One region of the Alkalicoccus luteus genome, then DNA from elsewhere that is predicted to be linked to it. Evidence: predicted binding sites of a transcription regulator. Region 1 holds the regulator's gene; the other holds the start of a gene.
What was found. The regulator LexA, encoded in region 1, represses DNA repair genes until DNA is damaged. The targets are predictions, from matches to a motif close to CGAACATATGTTCG.

Region 2: the regulator LexA is predicted to act here: its motif matches at 2,759-2,772, upstream of addB (helicase-exonuclease AddAB subunit AddB).

What each region holds. Positions count from the first base shown of each region.
Region 1 is NZ_JBPZEY010000002.1:225,582-230,267, forward strand. It holds gene ACSZLD_RS03335 (methionine gamma-lyase family protein) at 1-719, shown strand, start outside; gene glnA (type I glutamate--ammonia ligase) at 919-2,262, shown strand; gene lexA (transcriptional repressor LexA) at 2,382-3,002, opposite strand; gene yneA (cell division suppressor protein YneA) at 3,189-3,488, shown strand; gene ACSZLD_RS03355 (YneB family resolvase-like protein) at 3,485-4,153, shown strand; gene ACSZLD_RS03360 (DUF896 domain-containing protein) at 4,191-4,427, shown strand; gene tkt (transketolase) at 4,650-4,686, shown strand, end outside.
Region 2 is NZ_JBPZEY010000002.1:354,486-359,171, reverse strand. It holds gene ACSZLD_RS03940 (TVP38/TMEM64 family protein) at 27-686, shown strand; gene ACSZLD_RS03935 (FAD-dependent oxidoreductase) at 683-2,068, shown strand; gene addB (helicase-exonuclease AddAB subunit AddB) at 2,797-4,686, shown strand, end outside.

The DNA.
Region 1 (4,686 bases):
AGCAGGTCATTCGATCGCTAAAAGCCGTTTATCCGGATGTAATTGTGTTTGTAGATAATTGTTACGGTGAATTTGTGGAAGATAAAGAACCGGGCCACGCAGGTGCTGACTTAATCGCTGGTTCGCTGATCAAAAATCCGGGGGGAGGCTTAGCGCTTACCGGAGGTTATATTTGCGGGAGGGATGAGTTGCTGAAGAAGTGTGCAAATCGCCTTGCAGCTCCCGGAATTGGAGCAGAAGGGGGCGCGACGACAGGAGTCCTGCATGGTATGTTTCAAGGCTTTTTCCTTGCTCCTCATGTCGTTGGCGAAGCACTCAAAGGAGCTGTATTCACGGCAGCTCTTCTCGAAAAAGCAGGGATGACCGTCGACCCGAAAGCTTGTGAAGCGCGCACAGATTTAATACAGTCTGTTCATTTTAACTCTGCCGAAGAAATGACGGCCTTCTGCCAAACAATTCAACAGTATTCCCCAGTAGATGCGCATGTCACCCCGCAGCCTTCTCCAATGCCGGGATACAGCGACGATGTCATTATGGCAGCCGGTGCATTTGTTCAAGGCGCAAGTATTGAGCTTTCAGCTGACGGGCCGCTGCGACCGCCTTACCGAGCATATGTCCAGGGCGGGCTCACGTTTGAACATGTAAAAACAGCAGTAACGGAAGCGGCTGCTGCAGCTGTGTCAAATGGAATAAGCAGAGAACACGAGAAAAACAGATGAAGATGGATTATAGGTGAGATAAAAGGCGATGATTTCAGTCAAAAGCACATGAACCACGATTTTGATTGTCAGAAAATTTCCCTGTTAGATTATCTGACAATCACCTTTTCATCACTCGTAAAGTTCGGTAGGATACAACTATCGCAGTTTTCAGAATTACCTGAAGCTGTTCAGATTATCGAAGGAGGAGAATATAAACATGAGCAATACGACTAAAAAAGACATAATGAAAATGGCTGAGGAGGAAAACGTTAAGTTTATCCGACTACAGTTCACTGATTTGCTGGGAATCATCAAGAACGTTGAAATCCCGGTGGACCAGCTTCCAAAAGCGCTCGACAATCTGATGATGTTTGATGGATCCTCCATCGAAGGTTTCGTTCGAATTGAAGAATCCGATATGTATCTTCATCCGGACCTTGAAACGTGGGTTGTATTCCCTTGGACTCCCGAAAAAGGAAAAGTGGCTCGTCTGATTTGTGACGTTCACAACCCGGATAAAGACCGCACGCCGTTTGCCGGTGATCCACGCGGAATTCTTAAAAAAGTACTTAAAGAAGCAGAAGATCTCGGATTCTCCGACTTCAATATTGGACCTGAGCCGGAATTCTTCCTGTTCAAAAATGATGAAAACGGAGAGCCGACTCTTGAACTTAATGATAAAGGCGGATATTTTGACCTTGCGCCTACAGACCTTGGGGAGAACTGCCGACGCGACATCGTGCTTGAACTGGAGGATATGGGCTTTGAAATTGAAGCTTCCCACCACGAGGTAGCACCTGGTCAGCATGAGATTGACTTCAAATACGCGGATGCTGTTACAACAGCTGATAACATCCAGACGTTTAAGCTCGTTGTTAAAACAATTGCGCGTAAACACGGATTGCATGCTACATTCATGCCAAAGCCGCTTTTCGGTGTGAATGGTAATGGAATGCATGCAAACATGTCTCTTTTCCGCAGTGAAAAAGATAATGCATTCTATGATGAGTCAACAGAAACTGGCATGAGTGAAACAGCTATGCAATTCCTGGCTGGTATTCTTAAGCATGCAGATGCTTTTACTGCCATTACGAATCCAACCGTTAACTCCTACAAACGACTCGTACCAGGTTATGAAGCACCTTGCTACATCGCATGGTCCATGCGTAACCGTTCACCGCTCGTGCGTATTCCTTCTTCACGTGGTCTTTCCACACGTATCGAGGTACGCAGCGTAGACCCTGCAGCTAATCCGTATCTGGCAATGGCAGCACTTCTGGCAGCAGGCCTTGACGGGGTGCGCAAGAAGCTTACTCCGCCAGAAGAAACAAACCGCAATATCTATGCGATGGATGCACAGGAGCGTGAAGCAGAAGGCATCCAGGCGCTTCCTGCATCACTGAAAGAAGCGATTGAAGCATTGGCAAAAAACGAGACGATTACGAAATCACTCGGAAGCCATGCTCTGGAACACTTCATTGAAGCGAAAGAAATTGAGTGGGATATGTTTGCCACCCAGGTTCACCCTTGGGAGCGCGAGCAGTACATCCAGACGTATTAAGAATAGCGAAGAGCTGTCCGCATCCGGACAGCTCTTCTTTTGTGAATTTAGCCGCATAAAACAGCAGCGCCTCCTGATTGTTCAGGAGGCGCTGCTGTACAGTCATCGGTTATTCCCGTTTAATGAAGCGTGCGGAACACCCCGACAACCTTACCGAGAATTTGAACGTAATCTAAGATGATCGGCTCGAGAGAAGCGTTTTCCGGCTGAAGGCGGAAATAATCCTTCTCTTTAAAAAAACGTTTGACAGTAGCTTCGTTTTCATCGGTCATGGCTACGACAATATCTCCATTATCCGCATGGGCCTGCTGGCGTACAACGACGTAATCACCGTCGAATATACCGGCTTCGATCATGGAATCACCAGAAATCTCCAGAATAAACGATTCTTCATCCTGTGCGAGACTAGCCGGAAGTGGAACATACTCTTCAACATTTTCAATCGCGGTTATCGGCTGCCCGGCCGTTACCTTACCAATTACAGGAACAGAGATAGACGGGGTATGCGCAATAGACTGGTCACCCTCCTGACCAATAACTTCAATCGCTCTCGGCTTTGTAGGATCGCGACGAATAAAGCCTTTTTTTTCTAATCTGGAAAGATGGCCGTGAACGGTCGAGCTGGAAGCGAGACCGACTGCTTCACCAATCTCTCTGACGGACGGAGGATAGCCTTTATCCTTGACCTCATCCCGGATAAAATCGAGGATCGCCTGCTGCCGGGTGGATAATTTCGTCATGTAAACACCTCATTATTTTAGGTTAGAAACATTCGAGCTTATATTTCCTTATGGAAAAGTATAGCATGAGAACAAAGGTTTCGCAAACGTTCGTTCTATTTTAATGTTGACACGAACGTTCGTTCCTTGTAAGCTGTTTATAGAATGTACGAACAAATATTCCTGCGAACAAAGGGGCGAACAGTTATGATCAGGCATTGGAACATCACAGGACCAGTAACATCACTACTTGCAGCAGCTGCTATTTTCTCAGCAGCCGGGGTAACCGGAGAAGATCATCCTGTTATGCCGGCCGACGGCGAACACGTGGTGAAGGAAGGTGAATCACTTTGGACTGTAGCTGATTCTATGTCTGAAGAGCTGGACATGAAGCTGGAAGAAACCGTATACTGGCTGAAGCAGGAAAATGAGCTGGACAATGAAACAATTTATCCTGGACAATCATTAACCGTGCCAGGCGAGTGGATTGGAGTGGCATCAGAGTGAATGCTTTTATATACTGCCGCGTAAGCACTGAAAAAGAAACACAGCAAAGTTCGTTGGCACGGCAGGAAGAAGAGCTGGCGGCAGCTGCAAAAGAATGGGGAATGAATACGGTACAAATTGAACGGGAGGAAGCGAGCGGTTATGACGTCGACAGGCCTGGGATTCTCACGATCCTGGAGGGAATGAAAGAAACTGAAGATGCTTGTTTGCTTATTCAGGATGAAACCCGGCTTGGACGAGGGAATGCCAGGATGGCTCTACTGCACCAGCTTCGTAAATATGACTGCACTGTTTATTCCATTAAGGATAATGGGAAGCTGCAAGTTTCAGAGACTGATTCAATGGTATTGGAAATTGTATCGCTTGTCGAAGAATATCAGCGCAAGCTTCAAAATGCGAAGATCAAGCGCGGGATGAAGAAGGCGGTTGATGGCGGCTACAAACCTCACAATAATTTGGAACGGCATCGCCTCGGCGGCCGTAAAAAAATGGAGGTCCCGGTAGAGGAAATCGTCCGGCTTCGTCACAACGGAATGACGTTTCATGAGATTGCAGTCATGATGCGTGGGCTTGGATTTACGGTTTCCAAAGCTACTGCTCATAGAAGGTACCGGGAATACGTGCATGAGAGCAGACTGCTTGAAAACGATTCTGTGAACCGGTAAAATGAACCTATTATTTATAATTGGAGGCATGTTACAGGTGATCAGTAAAGAAAAACTCGACCGGATTAACCTATTAGCTAAAAAAGCTAAGGCAGACGGTTTATCTATCAAAGAACAAAAAGAACAAAAAGAGCTGCGCCAGGAATATTTAAAAAACGTTCGCAGCAGTTTTCGTAATCAACTGAGCTCTGTTAAAGTGGTTGATGAAGAAGGAAATGATGTAACGCCGGAAAAGCTGAAAGCGGAAAAACGGAACAACAATATTATTCATTAGCAGATAAACCATTCTTATAAAGGAATGGTTTTTTATCAGTCTATTTGTTCATTGAATGAACAAATAGACTGAACCCGCGCCTGTCAACGATACGCCAGCCTGCAGACGTACGTACAATTGTGTGCAAAGTTTCGTTTTCTGGTTGTCTAACCGGTGCGAAACATATATCATAAAACGAGTAAGGTAAATTAAAACGCAAAGTGAGGGTGTTAATTCATGACAATGACCACTTCCGTTGATCAACTGTCGATTAATACGA
Region 2 (4,686 bases), 130 kb from region 1:
GATATAGGAGGAAAAGGAGCCACTTTATGAATGTTCAAACGCTAATTAAAGCCGCTGCAGTTATTGCGGCGGCTGCTCTTCTGATTTATATAAATGCTACTTATTTGAATTTTGAAGCGGAACAGCTGCAGGACTTTTTTCTGTCATTCGGACTTCTTGGTCCGGCCGTATTCGTGTTGATGTTCGCAATGAGGCCGTTTCTTCTCTTTCCCGCCTCTGTCATGGCAGTAGCCGGGGGACTGGCCTTTGGACCAATCATCGGTCCGGCTGCCACATACGCAGGGTCCCTAGCTGGAGCGCTGCTGTCTTTTCTGTTTATTCGTAAATTAGGGGGCAGAAAAAAGCAAAAACTTTCCGGAGCTAAACGAGAGGTTATAAAAAAACGAATTGAAGAGAACGGCATGTTTTACATCATTTCTTTGCGAATTCTTCCAGTAATTAATTTTGACTTGGTAACGTACCTGGCTGCAGCATCCTCTATTAAACTGAAAACGTTTCTCGGCGCTACAATGATCGGTATTATTCCGGGCACGCTGGCATTCAATCTCCTTGGAGCATCGCTTGCGGATTTAAGTGCAGGCATGATTGCTGCAACAGCCGGAGTATTCGCTGTCGCGCTTATTATTCCTTATATCGTAAAACGAATGCTGAAAAAGAAAAACGTTGACCTAGAAGAACTAACATGACAGCTTATGAAGAAGGTGGTTCTGTGGAACAATTCCAAGTAGTAGTGATTGGCGGAGGCGTTGGAGGGCTGACGCTTGCTCTCCGGCTTGCGCAGCAAAATACAAAGGTGCTCGTCATCGAAAAAGATAAAAACCCTGGCAAAATCTATAAAGGCGAGCTGCTTCAACCAAAGTCGCTGCTTCATTTCAGAGAAATGGGGATCGACCATCGTATTGTAAAGACGAGTCACCCGCTCCCGACTATTCATACCTATGAAATGAAAGAAGCAGCGGACGGGACGGTAGAGGAAAGCATGTACATTCCGCTTCATTATGACCGCCTGCCTGTAACCTTTCCGGAAGCACGCATGATACCTCACGAAAAGCTGAAAAACATCATTTTAGAGGAAGCAGTTAAGCATGATTCGTTTCATTACTGGAATCCAGCGGCTTTTCAAAAGTTTACGTCGATGGACAGTAAAGTGAAACAATTCAATCGGGCCATGGTGAAGAAGGATGGAGAGGAAGTTGAGATACAGGCTGATTTCTTTGTAGGAGCTGAAGGCAGGTCGTCGCTTATGCGCAAGGCAATGGAGCAGCAGCTTGTCACTACACAGTATAACCATCACTTTCTTACAGTAACATTCCCGAGACCGGAAAACTACACAGAAGCTAGAATGTACGCTTCACACAAATCGTTTATCGGATTGTTTCCGCTTCCTGATAATGAAGTACGGTGTGTCCTGCTGATCAAACCAGGTGATTATAACAGGATGAAAAAGGAAGGCCTGCACACGTTTTACGATCCAATTATTCAGTTTGAACCGGAGCTGAAAGACTGCGTCACGCAGATCGAATCATGGAAGAAAATACAGCTCATGATTCCGATCCGTCATAACATTCACGAATATGTTCAAGGGAATGCAGCGATTATTGGAGATGCCGCTCACGCCGTTCATCCGATGGCTGGTGAGGGAATGAACCTGGCTATTCAGGATGGGGCGATTCTTGGAGATTTACTGAACTGGATGTTTGAAACGAATAATCTTGAGCCTAAGCATTTGCGAATGTTTGAGAAAGTAAGAAAAAAGAGGGCAGACCGGCTGTCGCTGCTCAGCCATTTTTCTGCGCTCGGGTATGCTTGGTCATTTAAGTGGTATCAGTGGGGCCGGATGTTTGCGTTGAAGCGCTTTGAACGACATCCGATTCTCCACTATAAGCATATGCTGAATATCTCCGGGGTGGGCTGGTGGATGTATACGCCAATGGACGCTGCCCGGTTTTTAGGTCCTTCTTCTATGTACATGCGATCCAGGTTTAAAAAGCGCAGTCAAAAAGCAGTTTTCACTGATCAGGATGATTATCCATGGCGTAAAAAAAGACAAAGCTCTGAAGAGGACTGACCCCTTCTGAGTGAAAATGGTATTTGAATGATGACTGAAAAGCCGGTACAGCTTCCGACCTGTACCGGCTTTTCAGCGTATCGATCACATAGTTGCAAGTAAAGCACCCTTCATTAATCTTTATTTGGAAACACTCACTTACCGTCTGATGTCAACCGGATCTTTCCCTAACGCTGATCTTTAAGATATGAGCCAGCCGATTTCAGCAGCTGAGACGATTATTGAAACACTTGATAAAGGGTTGGCACGAGCTTGCAGCAGTCGAATTGCCGCTTTTGTGCGTCGTGATGTTTTCGAAAGGGTGCGCCAGTGTTCAGCAGCGTTCCCTAATGGTGTTACGAGCAGCCCGAGAACCCTTCGCATACGCATGACAGACGGCAGAACGTGGAAATAGCCGGACGGGGTGTCTAAGGCTTCTTAAGAGAAGCCTGTGCCCGAGTGAGGCTTTGCCCTCCTGTATGTTTGCTGATTTAATAAACGCTTAATACACCTTGTGAGGTAGCTGAAGATACGTCTACTGCAGGATAATAAGCCAAGAGGATTGGCAGGAGTACGAATAGCGGTTAGGCATAATGAGGTGGTTAACAGACTGGAAGAGTTCTCGCTCAGGCTTTTGACGTGAATGGTATGGATGAGCTGAACTGTCATCTCAAGTCGCACGGGCAAACGGAATATGCTAAACTGGAAGTACGAACGTATGCTTGTATAAGGCAGAGGGAGGTCGCCAAATGGCACTTACAGTTATAGGCGGAAGAGCAGGTACCGGCAAGACAGAAAATATGCTGCAGCGATTGATCAGTCACGTGAAGCAGGATCCTGCAGGCCCGCCGATTATACTGCTTGTTCCTGAACAGATGACGTTTCAAATGGAGCGTGAATTGCTTCAGCGTGCAGGAGGGGCCTTGACGCGAGTCCGTGTATTCAGTTTCACAAGGCTTGCCTATCACATTTTGGAGCTCGAAGGCGGCATGATCCATCCTCAGCTGAGTAAAGCAGGAATTCACGGATTGCTCAAATCAAATGCAGCTGAATCAGGAGATCAACTGAAGCTGTTCCGGACCTCCTATGAGGCTTCCGGATTTATTGATCAGGTAGAAGAGATGATGACGGAGTGCAGACGCTATTCGGTAACGTGCTCCAGTCTTGAAAGCTTATTTCACGAGCTTCAACAAAAGACAAATAGATCAGCACTGGAAGAAAAACTCGTGGCTAAGCTGCATGATTTTACATTGATTCAGCGTAAAACAGAAGAACAGCTGGAAGGCCGATTTATTGAGTCAGAAGATTTGCTGAGGCTGGCAGCTGAAAAACTTCAGTCAGGGCGAACAGCAGAAAATTGGCTTGTTTTTGCTGACGGCTTTCATGAACTGACGCCAATCGAATTAGAGCTGCTCGTACCAATCATCGCTCAGACAGACGTTTGGAGCGCTGTCGTTGCTGATGAAAATAGCTGGGAAGAACCGGATCCACTTCATTTGTTTTTCAGATCACATCAGCTCGTACATAAATTAAAAGCAGCTGCTGAAGAGGAAGGGGTTCCGTTTTCAATCGAATTTGCTTCCGGGGGGAGACGTTCAGAAAAGCCGGCACTTCAGCATCTTGAAACATCTGTCTTTCGCTACCCTCCGCAAACAGCGGAAGAAGGCGAAGGAGTAGAAATCTGGGAAGCGGTCAGCCGCCGAGCAGAATGTGAAGCAACCGCGCGTGAAATAGCACGGCTTGTCAAAGAGGGAAAACGGTACAGGGATATTGCGCTGATCACGAGAGATCTTGAGCTGTATGGTCCCGTTTTAGAAACAGCTTTTCAGCAGGAGCGTATTCCTTACTTTCTTGATCGAAAGCGGCCTGCTAAGGAACACCCGCTTTCCGAGCTGATCAAATCTGCGTTGGAAACAATTGAATTTAACTGGCCTTATGAAAGTTTTTTTCGAATGGTTAAAACCGAATTGTTTTTCCAAAAGGACGTGACACGTTCAGAAATCGATCAGTTTGAGAACTACCTTCTGGCAAGAGGCATCAAGAGCTGGCGTTGGCGAGAAGCTGTTAGCTGGGATGACGCTGTTGAATCGGCTGGGGAAGGTTCTGAGCGTACGATGGAAGATATCCGGCAGATAGCCTTGCATCAGATGACCGCTTTTGAAAAAAGTATGAAGCAAGCTGTGTATCTTTCGGATTATGTGGAAGCAGTCTATCAGTTGCTCACTGCATTGGGTGTGCCGGACAGACTCGCTTCATGGCATCGGTTACGAACAGATGAAGGCAAGCCGGAGCAGGCAGAGGAACATCAACAGATTTGGCGTGAAATTGTCAGGCTGCTGGACGATTTACACGCTGTCGGCGATGGACGGAAAACAGAGCTGCACGTCTTTAGAGAAACGATGGAAACCGCTCTTGATGCATTAACCTATTCGATCATTCCTCCAGCGTTTGATCAGGTGCTGATCGGAGATGCAGAGATATCCAGAGTTCAGCAAGTCGATGCGTTATTTTTGATTGGCATAAATGAGAATGTTTTCCCGAAAAAGCTTGAAGAGCATTCCTTTTTTCAGGAAGAAGAGCGTGAACTGCTGGAACAATCTGGAGTAGAGCTGGCTCCAGGCGTTAATGCACAGCTTCTG